Regions from separate parts of the Allobosea sp. GW821-FHT03A12 genome, predicted to be linked through region 2. Evidence: predicted binding sites of a transcription regulator. Region 2 holds the regulator's gene; each other region holds the start of a gene.
The links. The regulator PhoB, encoded in region 2, activates phosphate uptake and scavenging genes when phosphate is short. The targets are predictions, from matches to a motif close to TGTCATNNANCTGTCAT.
Positions count from the first base shown of each region.

Region 1: AC3WLC_RS28015 (alkaline phosphatase D family protein) is a predicted target of PhoB. The motif match lies at 1,557-1,573, and genes of this name have one in related genera.
Region 3: AC3WLC_RS06685 (alkaline phosphatase) is a predicted target of PhoB. The motif match lies at 2,619-2,635, and genes of this name have one in related genera.

Region 1 covers NZ_JBYSVZ010000008.1:13,055-18,889, reverse strand. The annotation lists gene AC3WLC_RS28020 (valine--tRNA ligase) at 1-1,446, shown strand, start outside; gene AC3WLC_RS28015 (alkaline phosphatase D family protein) at 1,618-3,246, shown strand; gene AC3WLC_RS28010 (YqaA family protein) at 3,417-3,998, shown strand; gene AC3WLC_RS28005 (hypothetical protein) at 4,146-5,090, shown strand; gene AC3WLC_RS28000 (SH3 domain-containing protein) at 5,164-5,754, shown strand; gene AC3WLC_RS27995 (DUF938 domain-containing protein) at 5,759-5,835, opposite strand, start outside.
Region 2 covers NZ_JBYSVZ010000006.1:425,158-430,992, reverse strand. The annotation lists gene pstC (phosphate ABC transporter permease subunit PstC) at 1-23, shown strand, start outside; gene pstA (phosphate ABC transporter permease PstA) at 38-928, shown strand; gene pstB (phosphate ABC transporter ATP-binding protein PstB) at 957-1,757, shown strand; gene phoU (phosphate signaling complex protein PhoU) at 1,795-2,520, shown strand; gene phoB (phosphate regulon transcriptional regulator PhoB) at 2,661-3,359, shown strand; gene AC3WLC_RS24420 (YnfA family protein) at 3,369-3,689, opposite strand; gene AC3WLC_RS24415 (GcrA family cell cycle regulator) at 3,767-4,318, opposite strand; gene AC3WLC_RS24410 (aspartate aminotransferase family protein) at 4,865-5,835, shown strand, end outside.
Region 3 covers NZ_JBYSVZ010000002.1:18,041-23,875, forward strand. The annotation lists gene AC3WLC_RS06665 (pentapeptide repeat-containing protein) at 1-470, shown strand, start outside; gene cynS (cyanase) at 571-1,059, shown strand; gene AC3WLC_RS06675 (glutathione S-transferase family protein) at 1,066-1,683, opposite strand; gene AC3WLC_RS06680 (class I SAM-dependent methyltransferase) at 1,837-2,472, opposite strand; gene AC3WLC_RS06685 (alkaline phosphatase) at 2,687-4,426, shown strand; gene AC3WLC_RS06690 (hypothetical protein) at 4,448-4,918, shown strand; gene AC3WLC_RS06695 (ABC transporter ATP-binding protein) at 4,911-5,621, shown strand; gene AC3WLC_RS06700 (FtsX-like permease family protein) at 5,618-5,835, shown strand, end outside.

The sequences.
Region 1 (5,835 bases), on a different contig from region 2:
ATCCCGGCCTGGTACGGGCCGGACGGCGAATGCTTCGTCGCCGAGTCGGAGGCCGGTGCGCAGGCGCTGGCGCTTGCCCATTACGGCGGGCCGGTCGAGCTCAAGCGCGACGAGGACGTGCTCGACACCTGGTTCTCGTCCGCCCTGTGGCCGTTTTCGACCCTCGGCTGGCCGGAGGAGACGCCGGAGCTCAAGCGCTACTATCCGACCGCGACGCTGGTCACCGGCTTCGACATCATCTTCTTCTGGGTCGCCCGGATGATGATGATGGGCCTCAACTTCATGGACGAGGTGCCGTTCCGCGACGTCTATCTCCACGCGATGGTTCGCGACGAGAAGGGCGCGAAGATGTCGAAGTCAAAAGGCAACGTCATCGATCCGCTCGTGCTCATCGATACCTATGGCGCGGATGCGCTGCGCTTCACCTTCGCGGCGATGGCGGCGCAGGGGCGCGACATCAAGCTCGCGACCTCGCGCGTCGAGGGCTACCGCAACTTCGCGACCAAGATCTGGAACGCAGCCCGCTTCGCCGAGATCAATGGCTGCCTGCGAGCGGAAGGCTTCGACCCTGCCGGGGCCAAGCTGCCGCTGAACCGCTGGATCCTGTCCGAGGCGGCCCGCAGCGCCAATGCGGTCGCGGGCGGCATCGCCGAGTTCAAGTTCAACGAGGCGGCGGATGCGGCCTATCGCTTCGTCTGGGGCCAGTTCTGCGACTGGTATCTCGAATTGTCGAAGCCGGTGCTGCAGGCCGAGGATCTCGACGCGGCCGGCACTGCGGCGCGGGCGGAGACACAGGCGACGGTGGCGCATGTCATCGACCTGATCTGCCAGCTGCTGCACCCGTTCATGCCGTTCCTGACCGAGGAGCTCTGGGCGCAGAAGGCCAATGCCGGCGCGCCGCGCACCGTTCCGGCCGGGGAGGCGGGCCTCGTCTGCCTGACGCGCTGGCCGGAGCTCAACGCGCTGGTCGACGAGGCGGCGGAAGCCGAGATCGGCTTCGTCGTCGATCTCATCTCCGACATCCGCTCGATCCGCTCGGAGGCCAATGTGCCGGGCGGGACGCAGGTGCCGCTGGTGCTGGTCAAGGCGAGCGCCGCGACCAGGGCTGCGGTCGAGGCCTGGGCGCCGATGATCGAGCGGCTGGCGCGGCTTTCTGCGATCGAGTTCGCCGATGAGGCGCCCGGCCAGTCGGCGCAGATCATCGTGCGCGGGGAGGTCGCGGCGCTGCCGCTGGCGGGGATCATCGATCTCGACGCCGAGCGGGCGCGTCTCACCAAGGAACTCGGCAAGCTCGACCAGGACATCGCCGCGGTCGACAGGAAGCTCGGCAATCCCGACTTCATGGCGCGGGCGCCGGAGGAGATCGTCGAGGAGAACCGCGAGCGCAAGGCGGCCGCCGAAGCCCGCAAGCTCAAGATCGCGGAAGCATTGGAGCGGCTCCAATAGATCGCCGCGCGTCCGATAGGACGCGATAACGGTGATCTATCGATTTGTCATAGCATCGGATTTGTCCGAAAAGTGGATTCCACTTTTCGGTCCGATGCTGCCGCCGTTCCTGTCACGTGCGCGTCAGGCGAAACTTGGTATGGTTCCAGGCAATGAGCCTGGAGCCCCGCCATGTTCCGCCGCAACGCCTTCGGCCAGTTCAGCGTCGATGATTTCCTGACCGAGGCCGGCACGCCGTCGCGGCGGCGTTTCCTGATCGGGCTTGCAGCCTCCGGCCTCTTGCTGACCGGCGGCGGCGTCATCGACCAGCGCGTCTGGGCCAATCCGGTCTTCGCTGCCTACCCGTTCGGGCTCGGCATCGCCTCTGGCGACCCTTCCGCCGACGGCTTCGTGATCTGGACCAAGCTCGCGCCGCTGCCGCTTGCCCGCAATGGCGGCATGCCGATGAAGGCGGTCGAGGTCGCCTACGAGATCGCGACCGAGACCAATATGCGCGGGGTGGTGCAGCGCGGCACGGCGCTGGCGCGACCCGAGCTCGGCCACGCGGTCCATGTCGAGGTCGCCGGGCTGGAACCCAACCGCGACTATTTCTATCGCTTCAGCTGCGGCGGCGAGCGCAGCATGATCGGCCGGGCCCGGACGCTGCCAGCTGCGGGGGCGAGCGTCGAGCGCGTCAATCTCGGCGTGCTCGGCTGCCAGCGCTATGAGGACGGCTTCTTCACCGCCTTCCGCCATGTCGCCGACGAGCGCTTCGACTTCGTCTTCCACTATGGCGACTACATCTACGAGTACCGGATGGTCAGGCCGAACGAGCGGCCGCTGCCGGTGGCACGGGTGATGCCGGGCGAGCCCGACGAGATCTATGCGCTCGCCGACTACCGCCAGCGCTACGCCATCTACAAGATGGATCCCGACCTCCAGCTCGCCCATGCCTCGGCGCCGTGGATCGTCTCCTTCGACGACCATGAGGTCGACAACAATTTCGCCGGCATGATCTCGGAGGAGAACATTCCGCCGGAGATCTTCGCGCTGCGCCGCGCCGCCGGCTTCCAGGCCTGGTACGAGCACATGCCATTGCGCCGGACTTCGCTGCCGAACGGGCCGTGGATCCAGGCCTATCGCCGTTTCCAGTTTGGCGACCTCGCCCAGATCGACGTGCTCGACACCCGCCAGTTCCGCAGCGACCAGCCTTGCGGCGACGGCTCGCATGCGGCCTGCGCCGACGCGCTGAAGCCTGAGAACACCATGCTCGGCGAGAAGCAGGAGGCCTGGCTCGGTGAAGGCCTGCGCGCCTCGAAGGCGCGCTGGAACGTGCTGGCGCAGCAGGTCATGCTGATGCGCCACGACCGCGATCCGAACCCCGAGAAGACCGGCTTCAGCATGGACAAGTGGGACGGCGCCGTCGCGGCGCGCAAGCGGCTGTTCGACACGCTGGAGAGCGCCCGCATCGGCAATGCCGTGGTGCTGACCGGCGACATCCACCAGAACTGGGCCGGCGAGCTCAAGGCCGATTTCGACGACCCGAAATCGAAGACGCTCGGCGTCGAGTTCGTGTCGACCTCGATCACCTCGGGCGGCGACGGCGCCGACATGACGAAGGCAGGGCAGGCGGGGCTGAAGAAGAACCCGCATATCGGCTTCTTCAACAACCAGCGCGGCTATATGCGCCACAGCCTGTCGAAGGACCGCTGGCAGGCGGATTACCGCGTCCTCGACAAGGTCACCGTCGCCGGCGCCGCCGTCTCGACGCGGGCGAGCTTCGTCGTCGAGGCCGGGCAGCCGGGCATGAAGCCGGCCTAAGGAGGCCGCGCGGGCCGCAGCAATCGCGCCGCCATTGCGCTGCCACGAACCGGTCGCGATGTTGACTCTAGCCCAAGAGATTAGTGGCCTGATCGCGACAATTGAATTAATGCATAGGACGCAGGGCAGCCCTGCAACCGGCGCGAGAACCGAGGAACGGTTTCCCTTTCATGCTCAAGCGTGCTTACGACTGGTGCGTTTCCTACGCGTCCCACCCTGCCGCGCCCTGGCTGCTTTTCGCCATCACCTTCGTCGAGAGTTCGGTGAGCCCGCTGCCGCCGCTCCCGCTGCTGATCCCGATGTGCATCGCGCGGCCCGACCGAGCCTGGGTCTATGCGGGCGTCTGCTCGCTCGGCGCCGTCACCGGCGGCTATCTCGGCTACGCGATCGGCGCGCTGCTCTATGAGTCGGTCGGCGCCTGGCTGATCGGCATCTACGGCCTGCAGGAGAAGGCAGCCCACCTGATCCATAGCTCGCAGGACTACTGGTTCTGGGTGCTGCTGACCAAGGGCCTGACCCCGATCCCGTTCAAGATCGTCACGATCATGTCCGGCTTCCTGCATTTCGACATCTGGAAGTTCACGCTCGGCATGGTGATCTCGCGCGTCACCTTCTTCGCGATGATCGCGGTGGCGCTGCGTTATTACGGCGACGACATCCGCATCTTCATCGAGAAACACCTGCCGATGACGGCATTGGCGCTGGCGGTGGTCGTGATCGGCGGCTTCTTCGTGCTGCCCATGGTGCTCTGAGCGGGCGAAAAGCCCCCAAATCCTCCCAAGCTGCTGAGAGACCGGCCGCTCGCCGCCTGACCTTCAGGCGGCGTTGGCCTATGGTCGCTCTGATGACGCTGTGGTGGAGGGCTCGATGCATCCATGCCAACGATTGGATGGCGAGGCATGAGCGCCCGTCGCCCAGAGCTCGCCGAGCTCGATTTCGCCAATTTCGCCCGGCAGTTCGACCGCTGCCTGCGGCAGGACAAGGTCATCGCCTTCTCGCGCTGGCGCGACATCATCGAAGCGGTGCCGCCCGGCCTGCAGGACTTCTTCTGGCGCGTCGTCGAGGCCCATCTCAGCCCGGCTGCCGAGACGCGGCTGCGCGGCCTGCGGGACTGGCGCGACTTCCATGGCGAGGTCCTCGATACGCGCTTCCGGCGCCCGTCTGCCGAGCGCCCGCAATTCCGCACGCAAAAGCAGGCCTTCGATTCCTATTCGGCGATCTTCTGGCGCTTCGGCACGACCGAGGCGCGCTTCGACCAGAGATTCGGCCGCCTCGTCCTGCTGGCTCTGCGCAAGGAGAGCAGCACGATCGCCAATCGCGGCAAGGGCTCCTATGACGATCTCGTCGTGGTGATGCGCCGGACCGGGCGCTTCCGCGAGCTCACGAGCTTTCCGATCTGCACCGAGCCGGGCGCCCAGTACTCGCAGCGCGCCAGCGGCGGCGATGCGCGCTACAAGGGCGTCAAGTTCAGCAAGGCCGATGGCGTCGACATCAACAAGGACGGCATCAAGGATGCCGGCCGCCTGACCGAGGGCACCTACCAGTATTTCGAGAAGAAGGGCGGCTTCCTGGGAGACCGCGCCTTCCAGGTGAAGGCCACGCAGGTCGCCGAGCGCGATACAGACGGCGATGGTCGCTTCACCCAGGACGATCCGAGCCGGATCGATCCGTCAGGGGCGGGGACCAGCATGTACATTCACCGCGGCGGGGCGGACAATGTGCTGGAGCCCAACACATGGTCGGCCGGCTGCCAGACGATTCCCAAGAATCGCTATCCGACCTTCCTCAAGGCGGTCGGGACCCCCGGCGCCTTCTATTATGTGCTGGTCAATGCCGCGTCCTGAAGCTCTTGCCGCAGGCTTGGCGGCAGCTCTGTTCTTCGCCGCGCCCGCCGCGCGGGCGCAGTCGGAGGGCGTCATGCCGGCGCCTGGCGGGCAGGTCGCCTGCTCCTTCGGCGCTTTCGTCAGCGAGACCGATCCGGAGGGGCTCAATGTCCGCGCCGGCCCGGGCACGTCACACAAGGTGCTCGGCACGCTGCCGCCGGTGAAGCTCAGCGGCGACGATCCGCCGGTGCGCGCCATGGTCGAAGTCGAGGTCTCGGCCGGTGCCAATGGCTGGTTCAGGATCGCCAAGGCGCGCGACAACGAGATGCTGACCGATGCTGCGCCGCGGCCGATGTTCAAGGGCTCGGGCTGGGTCAGCGGGCGCAAGCTGACCGTGAAGTCGCAGGCCGCCGTCGGCCGACAACGCCCGGACGCCAAGGCACCAACTGTCCTTTCCCGCCAAGACGGGGCGGGGCTCGACGGCGACGCCTTCGTCCAGAACGGTCGCCTTCTCGGCTGCAGTGGCAAATGGGTGCTGGTCGAGTATGGCCTGCCGGCGGACAGCGAGGCGCTGTCCGGAGTGGAGATCAAGCCGGCTGCGAAAGCCGGAGCCGAAGCAGGCCGCTTCCGCGCCTGGGTCGACCGCATCTGCGCGACGCAGGAGACGAGCTGCGACGGCGGCTGAGCGGTCAGGCCTTGCGGAACACCACGCTGAGATTATTCGCCGGCATTGCCGTCACCGCGGGCTCGCCGAAGCCGGCGGCTC
Region 2 (5,835 bases):
TTGCGCGGGTGAAGCGCTACTGAGCGGAGCTGGACCCATGACCATGGCGACATCCACCAAGACCATGACCGCTCCGCATGTCGAATGGGGCCGGGTGCGCCCGGCGCGCCGCACGGCCGACCGGATGATGAAGATCATCGCGACGAGCTTCACCCTGATCGCGATCGTCGTGCTGTTCTGGATCCTCGGCATGCTGATCGTGAAGGGTCTGGGCGGGCTCTCCGCCGCGACTTTCACCCAGATCACGCCTGGGCCGGGCACCGAGGGCGGCGGCCTGGCCAACGCCATCGTCGGCTCGATCGTGCTGACCTTCCTCGGCATCGCCGTGGCGACGCCGATCGGCGTGCTCGCCGGCACCTATCTCGCCGAATACGGCAAGGCCTCCAAGCTCGCCGACCTCATCCGCTTCATCAACGACATCCTGCTCTCGGCGCCCTCGATCCTGATCGGCCTGTTCGTCTATGTGATCATGGTCGAGCCGTTCCGCGGCTATTCCGGCTGGGCCGGCGGCGTCGCTCTCGGCATCATCGCGATTCCCGTGATCGTGCGCACCACCGAGGACATGCTGCGCCTCGTCCCCGGTTCGCTGCGCGAGGCCGGGGCGGCCCTCGGCGCCCCGCCCTCGGTCGTCATCACCTCGGTGACCTGGCGTGCGGCGAAGTCGGGCATGGTCACCGGCATCCTGCTGGCCCTCGCCCGCATCGCCGGCGAGACCGCGCCGTTGATCTTCACCGCGCTCAACAACAATTTCTGGTTCTCGCCGAACCTGGTCGGCGGCGTCTCCAACCTGCCGGTGACGATCTACCAGTTCGCCTCAGCCCCTTACGAGAACTGGCAGCAGCTGGCCTGGGCGGGCTCGCTGATCATCACCGTCTCAATCCTCGTGCTTTCCATCATCGCCCGGCGCATCGTGCGCGGCGGCAAGTGATCAGCGTCCGATCGGAAGGACCATGCAGATGCTCTCGACCCTGGAACTGAGCCCGCAGACGCTGGATGCCGAGGCTCCCGTCCGCATCGCCGTCAAGAACCTCGATTTCTACTACGGCGAGCACAAGGCGCTGAAGAACATCAACCTCGACTTCCGCGACCGGCACGTCACCGCGCTGATCGGCCCGTCCGGCTGCGGCAAGTCGACCCTGCTGCGTATCTTCAACCGGATCTACTCGCTCTATCCCGAGCAGAAGGCCACCGGCGAGATCCTGCTCGACGGCCGCAACATCATCTCCAACAACGTCGACGTGAACGAATTGCGTTCGCGCATCGGCATGGTCTTCCAGAAGCCGACGCCCTTCCCGATGTCGATCTACGACAATGTCGCCTTCGGCATCCGCCTCTACGAGAAGCCGCCGAAGTCGGAGCTCGACGACCGTGTCGAAGGCGCGCTGCGCCGCGCCGCCCTCTGGGACGAGGTCAAGGACAAGCTGAAGAGCTCCGGCATGGGCCTCTCCGGCGGCCAGCAGCAGCGCCTCTGCATTGCCCGCACCATCGCCCAGAAGCCCGAGGTCATCCTGTTTGACGAGCCGACCTCGGCGCTCGACCCGATCTCGACCGGCAAGATCGAGGACCTGCTGGAGCAGCTGAAGAGCGACTTCACCATCGTCATCGTCACCCACAACATGCAGCAGGCGGCGCGCATCTCGCAGTACACCGCCTTCATGTATCTCGGCGAGGTGATCGAGTTCGACGCGACCAACACCATCTTCATGAACCCGCACAAGAAGCAGACGCAGGACTACGTCACCGGCCGTTTCGGCTGACGTCCTCAGCGCCAGCCAGCACCGAAGGATACGCCCGATGTCGGATCAACATATCGTCCGCTCCTACGATGCCGATCTCGAGGGCCTGCGCCGCAGCCTCGCCGAGATGGGCGGCATGTCCGAGCGCATGCTCGGCGACTCCACCGTGGCGCTGGTGCGCCGCGACACCGCGCTCGCCCAGAAGATCATCAGCGCCGACCAGCGCCTCGACAATCTCCAGCGCGAGGTCGAGGAGAAGGCGGTGCTGACCATCGCCCGCCGCCAGCCGCTGGCCAACGACCTGCGCGAGCTGATCTCGGCGATCCGCATCGCCGCCGACATCGAGCGCGTCGGCGACCTCGCCAAGAACATCGCCAAGCGCGCCGTCGCGATCTCCGGCCAGTTCTCGCCGCCGCATCGCGCCGTGGTCGGGCTGGAGCATATGAGCCGCCTGGTCCAGGCCCAACTCAAGGACGTGCTCGACGCCTATGCCGCCAGCAACGAGCAGAAGGCGATGGAGGTCTGGCGCCGCGACGACGAGATCGACGCGCTCTACACCTCGCTGTTCCGCGAGCTCCTGACCTATATGATGGAGGATCCGCGCAACATCACCTTCTGCACGCATCTCCTGTTCTGCGCGAAGAACGTCGAGCGCATCGGCGACCATACCACCAACATCGCCGAGACCATCCACTACCTCGTCACCGGCCAGTCCATCGACGAGACCCGGCCGAAGCTCGACACCACCAACATCCTCGTCGACCTGCCGGCGGCCAATGGCTGAACCGGCGGGCGGCGCGCTTTCCGTTCAGCCGGAATCGGCTGAACGATCAGAATTCGCGCAGTTGAAAAGTTGGAGCATGTTCTGATCGCAAAAGTGGTTTCCACTTTTGCGGAACAGGCTCCGAGCGAAAGCGAGACGTAATGCCTGCACGCATCCTGATCGTCGAGGACGAGGAGCCGCTCACCCTGCTGCTGCGCTACAATCTCGAGGCCGAGGGCTTTGAGGTCGACAGCGTGGCGCGTGGCGACGACGCCGAACTGCATCTGCGCGACCATACGCCCGATCTCGTCCTGCTCGACTGGATGCTGCCGGGCCTCTCCGGCATCGAGCTCTGCCGGCGTCTGCGCACCCGCCGCGACACCGAGCGCGTGCCGATCATCATGCTGACTGCCCGCGGCGAGGAGACCGAGCGCGTGCGCGGCCTCGCCACCGGCGCCGACGACTATGTCGTCAAGCCGTTCTCGCTGCCCGAGCTGATCGCCCGCATCCAGGCCCTGCTGCGTCGCGCCAAGCCCGGCCATGTCGCCGGCCTGCTCGCCGCCGGCGATCTCGAGCTCGACCGTACGACGCGGCGCGTCCGCCGTGCCGGCGCCGAACTGCATCTCGGCCCGACCGAGTTCCGTCTGCTCGAATTCCTGATGCAGGCGCCGGGCCGGGTCTATTCGCGGGCGCAGTTGCTCGATGCCGTCTGGGGCCGCGACGTCTATATCGACGAGCGCACCGTCGACGTCCATGTCGGGCGTCTGCGCAAGGCGATCACGCCCGCCAACGCCAAGGACCCGCTGCGCACCGTGCGCGGCGCCGGCTACGCCTTCGATGAGACGTTTGCGCGCGGCTGAGCGCTTCGATCAGCGCGGCGCGGCGATGATCACCGCCGCGCCGGCGAGGCAGAGAACGGCTCCCGCGAGATCATAGCGATCCGGCGCGACCTTCTCGACCAGCGCCATCCAGGCCAGCGACGCCATGATGTAGATGCCGCCATAGGCGGCGAAGGCGCGCCCGGCGGCGGGGCTGTCGACCAGGGTCAGCAGCCAGGCGAAGACCGCGAGAAAGACGAGTCCCGGCAGCAGCCACCAGACCGGCTTGTCGAGCTTCAGCCAGGCCCAGAAGGCGAAGCAGCCGGCGATTTCCGCCAGCGCCGCGGCGGCATAGATCGCCAGGGTCGTCATGGGCGCTCCCACTCATTCCAGCCATGAAAAAGCCGGCCACGAGGGCCGGCTTTTCAGCGTCCAAACATGCCGCCCACTCAGGCGCGAATGGCCTTGCGGTCGCGGCGGCGGTCGGCTGCCGGCTGGTAGGCGATGCGGGCGTGATAGGCGCAATAGGGCAGGCCGGTGGCGCTGCGGCCGCCGCAGAAGCGGAACTCCGGCGTGGTCGGGTCGCCCATTGGCCAGCGGCACATATATTCGCGCAGGTCCATGATCGTGACCCGCTCGGAGAACGGCACGACCACGTCCTCGGCCGGCGCCGGAGCGCGTTCGACCTGGGCTTCGGCTTCGATCTGTGGCGCGAACTGCGGGGCGAGCGCGGTGTTGCCGCGGGTCAGGCCTGCGTTGCCACTGCTCTGGTGGCCGGCCGGATGGCTCGGCGGACGGGCGGCCGGCTTGCGCGGACGCGGCGCGGCAGAGCCCGGGCTCTTGGCCCGGCCGGACAGGCCGAGGCGATGGACCTTCCCGATGACGGCGTTGCGCGTGACATTGCCAAGCTCGGCGGCGATCTGGCTCGCGCTCAGGCCGTCATTCCAGAGCTTCTTGAGCAGTTCGACGCGTTCGTCGGTCCAGGCTCCGGCTTCGGTCATGGGGTTGCACCTGTCTTCGTCATGCTCCGCCAGCAAGCCGGCGAGGCATAGGGAGAGATCATGGCGGAATCCGATACCGGCAGCGCCCGTCGCTAAACGGAAGCCGTTACGCCCGGAACTGACGATACAGGAGACGCCGCACGAGATGTCGTATCTGACGAAGAAGACCATACAAGATGGCCTGACTCGGCCACAAGAGTCGCCGAATCGTAATTCGGCTTTTCCCCAGCCAATCGCCGCAGATGGTCCGGCAGTGAGTCCAATCGGCAACGCTGCCGCGAGGTCAGCCGCAATTGACAGGGCCGGGCCGGTTTTGCATAGTCTCACGACGCAGCCGCCCTCAAGGGGCGGCGCTTATGTTTTTGAGCGATCGGGATTTTCCTTCGATGCGGCTTGACGCGCGACGAGACGGCGGGAACGGCCAGCGACGATAATGTCGCCGGCGGGTCGCATCGTGCCGGCATCATGCCGCCTTGCGTCCCACCCTGCCGTTCCCGGCCCGAGATTCCGCGCTACCCTCCTGTCTCGCCGCAAGGATTTCGCTCGATGAGCACCGCTTCCGCTTCTTCCGTTCTCCTGCCGACCTATGCCCGGGCCCCGATCGCGCTCGAGCGCGGCGAAGGCGCCTGGGCGATCACCGCCGATGGCACCCGCTATCTCGATTTCGGCGCCGGCATCGCCGTCAATTCGCTCGGCCACGCCCATCCGCATCTGGTCGAGGCGCTGACCCAGCAGGCTCAGCGCATCTGGCACACCTCGAACCTCTACACGATGCCCGACGGCGAGAAGCTCGCCCGCCGGCTCTGCGAGGCGACCTTCGCCGAGCGCGTCTTCTTCACCAATTCGGGCGCCGAGGCGAACGAGTGCGCGATCAAGATGGCGCGCAAGTACCACGCCGCGAAGGGCCATCCCGAGCGCTACCGGATCGTCACCTTCGAGGGCGCCTTCCATGGCCGCACGCTCGCGACCATCGCCGCCGGCGGCCAGCAGAAATACATCGACGGCTTCGGCCCGAAGGTCGACGGCTTCGATCAGGTGCCATTCGACGACGAGGCGGCGCTGAAGGCCGCGATCGGGCCTGAGACCGCCGCGCTGATGATCGAGCCGATCCAGGGCGAGGGCGGCCTGCGCTCGGTGCCGATGCGCTTCCTCAGGCGCCTGCGCGAGCTCTGCGACGAGCACGGCCTGATGCTGATCTTCGACGAGATCCAGACCGGCGTCGGCCGTACCGGCAAGTTCTTCGCCTATGAGCACTATGGCGTCGCGCCCGACATCATGTCGATCGCCAAGGGCATCGGCGGCGGCTTCCCGATGGGCGCCTGCCTCGCCACCGAGGAGGCCGCCTCCGGCATGACGCTCGGCACGCATGGCACCACCTTCGGCGGCAATCCGCTCGCCATGGCGGTCGGCAACGCCGTGCTCGATGTCATCCTGGCGCCTGGCTTCCTCGACCATGTCCAGAAGACGGCGCTGCGCCTGCGCCAGTCGCTGGCCCAGCTCAAGGACCAGCATCCGCA
Region 3 (5,835 bases), on a different contig from region 2:
ATTTCGCCGGGGATGCCGATTTCGGCGCGGCGACCCTGCACGGCACCGCCGAATTCCGTGATATGCGCTGCGAGGGCGTCGCCTGCTTCGTCGAGGCGGAATTCGTCGGCGATGCCTGGTTCCGCGGCTCGCGCTTCGACGGCGTGACGCAGTTCCGCGGCGTGCGCCATGCCGGCGAGGCGGGCTTCGGCGATTGCCGCTTTGCAGGCGCAGCCGATTTCGGCGAGGCCGAATTCGCCGGCAATGCCGGCTTCGAGGAGACGCGCTTCGGCCAGATGGCGAACTTCGCCGCCGCCCGCTTCGACCGCGGCGCCTGGTTCAGCAACGCCGCCTTCGACGGTCGCTCGAATTTTGAGCGCGCCCGCTTCCGCGGCCGCCGCCATTTCGAGGGGATTTCGCTGGCGGCGCAGGTCTCGCCCGTAGCGCAGCAGATCGCGGCGCTGGAGCAGTTCCGCTTCGGCCGGCGCTGAGCGGACGTCCGCAGCTTCCCTTCTCGCGGCCGCTTTGGCCCGTGCCTTGCTAGCTGTCCTCCGACCGCAGCCATCGGCGGTCGCGACCTGCGAGGACGAGATGAAGCGCGAAGAGCTCACCGAGAAGATTCTCGACATCAAGCGCGAGAAGGGCTGGAGCTGGAAACAGATCACCGACGAGATCGGTGGCATGTCCGAGGTCTTGGTGATCGGTGCCCTGCTCGGCCAGATGAAGTTGGTGAAGCCGCTCGCCGAGAAGGCGGCGGCGCTGTTCGGCCTCTCCGAAGCCGAGAAGCGCATGCTCAACGAGGTGCCCTATCGCGGCACCGGCACGCCGATGCCGCCGACCGATCCGCTGATCTACCGCTTCTACGAGATGGTGATGGTCAACGGCCCCGCCTGGAAGGCGCTGATCGAGGAGGAGTTCGGCGACGGCATCATGTCGGCGATCGACTTCAACATCGCCTTCGAGCGCGAGCCGAACCCCAAAGGCGACCGGGTGAGGATCACCATGTCGGGCAAGTTCCTGCCGTACAAATACTATGGCAACGAGCAGGGCATTCCCGACTATGGCTTCAAGGAGGAGTGAGTCCTCTCAGGGAACCTGACCCGGCTCCAGCGTTCCGTCCTTCTGCATGGTCCGTTGCAAAGCAGGGCGTTCGATCATCCGGGCCATATAGGCCTCGAACACCGGCAGGCGCGGCAGCACGCCGACGATGTTCATGCCGAAATGGATGCCGGCGCCGAGCTGGGTGTCGGCGGCGGTGAAGCGCTCGCCGGCGGCATAGGGATGCTCGCCGAGCTTCCTGGCGAGATTGGCGACCGTGTCGGCATGCGAGCCGAAGGAGAAGCCGCGCGCCTCGTATTTGAACTTGTGGATCGAGGTCGCGATGATCGGATCGAGCACGGCGTCGGTATAGACCAGCGAGGTCAGGAAGGCCGGGCGGTCCTTGTCGCCGATTGCCGGCGCCAGCCTGGCTTCCGGGAACTGCTCGGTGAGATAGAGGCAGATCGCGGCGCGTTCGGTGACGGTGGTGCCGTCATGGACGATCGCCGGGACCTTCTTGTGCGGCTGGATGGCGCGGTAGCTCTCCGGCGGGCCGCCCTCGGCGCGGATGTCGACAATTTCCATCTCATAGGGCTGGCCGAGCTCCTCGAGCAGCCAGAGGATCGAGAAGGAGCGCGACTGCGGCGAGTGATAAAAGGTCAGCATGGCGGTGTCCCTTTCGGCGTTTCCTCGTGCAATGACGAGGCTGATAAGCAAGAGTTTTGTCAGGAGTTGTCAGGATAAGCCTGGCTCGCCCGACGCTCGCTGATTCAAACGCGAGCAGGCGCGAATAGCTCCGTCCGGTCCCGCCTTCTCACGCTATGTCTTGCGAGCGACGATGAAGGGGCGACTGTCCTTGCCCTTGCTCGCATGGCGTTCCGTGCCGACGACCTCGAAGCCCGCCGCGGCGATGAGACCGCTCAGCTCCCGCGCGCTGAAGACGCCGGCATAGGGCGCCTTTCCGACCCTCTGCATGAGGGGCAAAGCGAGCTTGATCAGCGGGTTCATGTCGCCAAGGCAAGGCGTCTTTGAGATGAACAGGCCGCCCGGCACGAGCAAGGCATGGATGCTGCGCAGCGTGCCGGGGAGGTCGCGGACCAGATGCAGATAGTTGAAGCCGAGAACCGTATCGAACCGAGCGGCTTCGGACGCGAGCGCCTCGGCAGTCGCGGCGCGGAAGGCGAGACCCGCGATCGAGCTTGCGGCAAGCTTCTCCTGCGCGATGGCGATCATGCCGGCGGAGAGATCCGCCGCCAGATAGCTCTCGACCGCAGCGGCAAGCCGTAGCGCCGTGGTCCCGGTGCCGCAGCCAAGTTCGAGCGCGCTGTCGTCGGGCTTCAGCAGGGCGCTCGTCCGCTTCAGCGTGCGCTCATACCCGGCCTGATCGGAAATCCGCGACCTGGCATAGCTCTTCGAGGACCGGTCCCAGAAGCGGGCATCGCTTGCGGTGCTCATCTGCCGTCTCCCTTTGCGGAAGGGCGCTTTAGCATAGGCACCGCGACTGTTCGGTGTCCGCTACGCGGGAAGTAGACTCGAAATCCCAAGTCCATCGATCTCAACAATAGTAATTTGTTATAACATTACAATTTTGTCGAGATCGTAGTAATCATAGTGTCATCTCGCGCGCCTAACGGACCGGCCACCGGATTCACTGGGGCGGAGAGGTATCATGCAGAAGCGAACTTGGCTGATGGCGGCGGCGATGCTCGCCAGCGTGGCGCCGGCGACGGCGCAGACCATTTATCCGCTCAACCGCGCCGAGATCCTCGAGGGCTCGCGCTTCGACTTCAAGGTCGAGTTCCCCAACGCTCCGGCCTCGGCCGACGTCAAGGTCACGATCAACGGCAAGCCGGTGAACGAGGCTTTCGGCCGCGAGGCCCAGTTCGTCCAGAATGAAGAAGGCCAGAAGCATTCGGCGCTCTGGCTGCGCGGCGCGCAGCTGCCGGCCGGCCAGTACGTCATCGAGGCGACGCAGGGCAGCGACAAGGCCACCGTCAACTGGACCGTCTACGCCACGCCCGAGCGCAAGGCCAAGAACGTCATCCTCTTCGTCGGCGACGGCATGTCGGTCGCGCACCGCACCGCGGCGCGCATCCTGTCGAAGGGCTGGCAGGAAGGCCTCTATGGCGGCGAGCTCGCCATCGACGACATGCCGAACATGGCGCTGATCTCGACCTCGGGCACCGACTCGATCGTCACCGACAGCGCGAACTCCGCCAGCGCCTACACCACCGGCCACAAGTCCTGCGTCAACGCGCTCGGCATCTATTGCGCCAAGAACGCGCTGACGCTTGACCACCCCAAGGTCGAGACCATCTCCGAGGTGATCAAGCGCAAGCGCACGGGCATGGCGATCGGCGTCGTCACCAATGCCGAGATCGAGGATGCGACCCCAGCCTCGATGGTCGCCCATACCCGCCGCCGCTCCGACTATAACGACATCGTCAAGATGTTCTTCGATGTGCAGCCCGACGTGATCATGGGCGGCGGCTCGCCGAATTTCCTGCCGAAGTCGACCCCGGGCACCAAGCGCACCGACGACCAGGACTTCATCGCCAAGTTCAAGGAGGCGGGCTATGCGCTCGCCACCACCAAGACCGAGATGAACGCCGCGGTCGCCGGCGGTTCCAAGAAGCTGCTCGGCCTCTACAACACCTCGAATATCGACGGCGCCTTCGATCTGCGCCTCGCCAAGAAGGGCTCGATCTCGAAATTCCCGGATCAGCCCGACGTGGTCGAGCAGACCAAGGCGGCGATCGAGATGCTGAAGGGCGCCCAGGACGGCTTCTTCCTGATGGTGGAATCGGCCCGCATCGACAAGTACAGCCACTCGCTCGACTGGGAGCGCGCGGTGTTCGACACGATCATGCTCGACAACGCCGTCAAGGTCGCCAAGGACTTCGCCGGCGACCGCAACGACACGCTGATCATCGTCGTGCCGGACCACGCCCATCCGATCTCGATCATCGGCACCTATGACGACGATCGCCCGGGCCAGCTGCTCCGCGACAAGCTCGGCACCTACAACGAGTCGCTGCCGCCGAATTACGGTCCGCGCGACGCCGACGGCTACCCGACCAAGCTCGATACCTCGCGCCGCCTCGCCGTCGCCTTCGGCAGCTATCCGGACACCTGCGACACCGGCCGCCCCTATCTCGACGGCGAGCGCGTCCCGGCCGTGAAGGGCCCGGACGGCAAGACCAACGTCGCCAACGAGAAGGACTGCACCGGGCCGCTCGCCACCCGCAAGCAGGGCAACCTGCCTTTCGACGCCAATTCCGGTGTCCATGCGGCCGACGACGTGCTGCTCACCGCCATGGGCCCGGGCGCCGAGCGCTTCCGCGGCCACAAGCCGAACGTCTTCGTCTTCCGCGTCATGGCGGAGGCGCTGGCCCTCGGCGGCAAGTGAACTAGAGTTGGGGCAGGACGCATGATCTCGCATCGGCCGCACCTGCTCCCGACGCTGTCCCGCCGCGGGCTCCTCATGGGGCTCGCGGCGCTGCCCGTCTCGCTGCCCACGCTTGCCGCCGAAGCGGATACGCTGACCTTCGACGGGCTCTACAAGTCCTTTGGCGTGCTCGGCTTCCAGTTCTCCGACCGGGCGACCTCGCTGCGCGGCAAGCCGGTCAGGATGGTCGGCTACATGGCGCCGCCGTTGAAGCCGGAAAGCCATTTCTTCGTGCTGACGCGAGAGCCGCTCGCCATCTGCCCGTTCTGCCAGTCGGATGCCGACTGGCCGGTCGACATCGTCGTCGTGTTCATGCGCGCCGCGACGCCGATGGTCAGCGCCGGCCAGAAGGTCGCGGTCAGCGGCCGGCTCGAGATCGGCTCCTCGACCGATGCCGAGACCGGCTTCGTCAGCCAGATCAGGCTCGTCGATGCCGGCTTCCACAGTGTCTAAGCGGTCGGCGGGCGTGGCGCAGCCGCTGCATTTTTCCGGCATCCAGGTCGATCATCGCGATGGCGACGGGCGGCCCTTCCGGGTGCTCGACATTCCCGATTTCATGGTGCCGCCGGGCGTGCTGATCGGCCTGCGCGGCCCCTCCGGCTCGGGCAAGACTTCGTTGCTGCATCTCGCCGCCGGGTTCTTCCTGCCCGATGCTGGAAGCATCAGCTGGGGTGACGTCGTGGTCTCAGCGCTGCCGGGGGCGGCGCGCGACCGCTGGCGGCGCGAGACGGTCGGCTTCGTCTTCCAGGACTTCCATCTCGTGCCCGAGCTCGACGTGCTCGCCAACATCACCTTGCCGGCGAGTTTCTCGGATTGGCGGCAGACGAGCGACCAGGTCGCGCGCGCCACCACACTCGCCGAGCGCATGGGGCTGACCGATCTGCGTCGGCGCGCCGCCGTGCTCTCGCGCGGCGAGCAGCAGCGCGTCGCGATCGCGCGGGCGCTGTTCAACGCTCCGGCGCTGATTCTCGCCGACGAGCCGACCGCGAGCCTCGATCCCGCACATGCGGCCGAGGTCGGGTCACTGCTGGTCGAGGTCGCACACGAGATCGGCGCGACGCTGCTCTGCGCCTCGCATGATCCTGTGCTGCTGGCGCGGATGCAGCAGGTCGCGGTGATTGGCGACGGGCCGCTGATTCTGAAGGCCGCGGCGTGAATCCTTTGCCCATGGTCATCGCCGACCTTAGGGCGCTGCGCTGGACGGCGGCGGCGATCGTGACGCTGGTTGCGCTGGCGGTGGCGATCGGCGTGTCCATCGGCGCGCAGGAGCGGGCACTGCGCCAGGCCTCGGCCCGCGCCGCCGATGATTTCGACCTGCTGATCGGCGCGCCCGGCAGCCAGACGCAGCTCGTGATGTCGGCGATCTACCT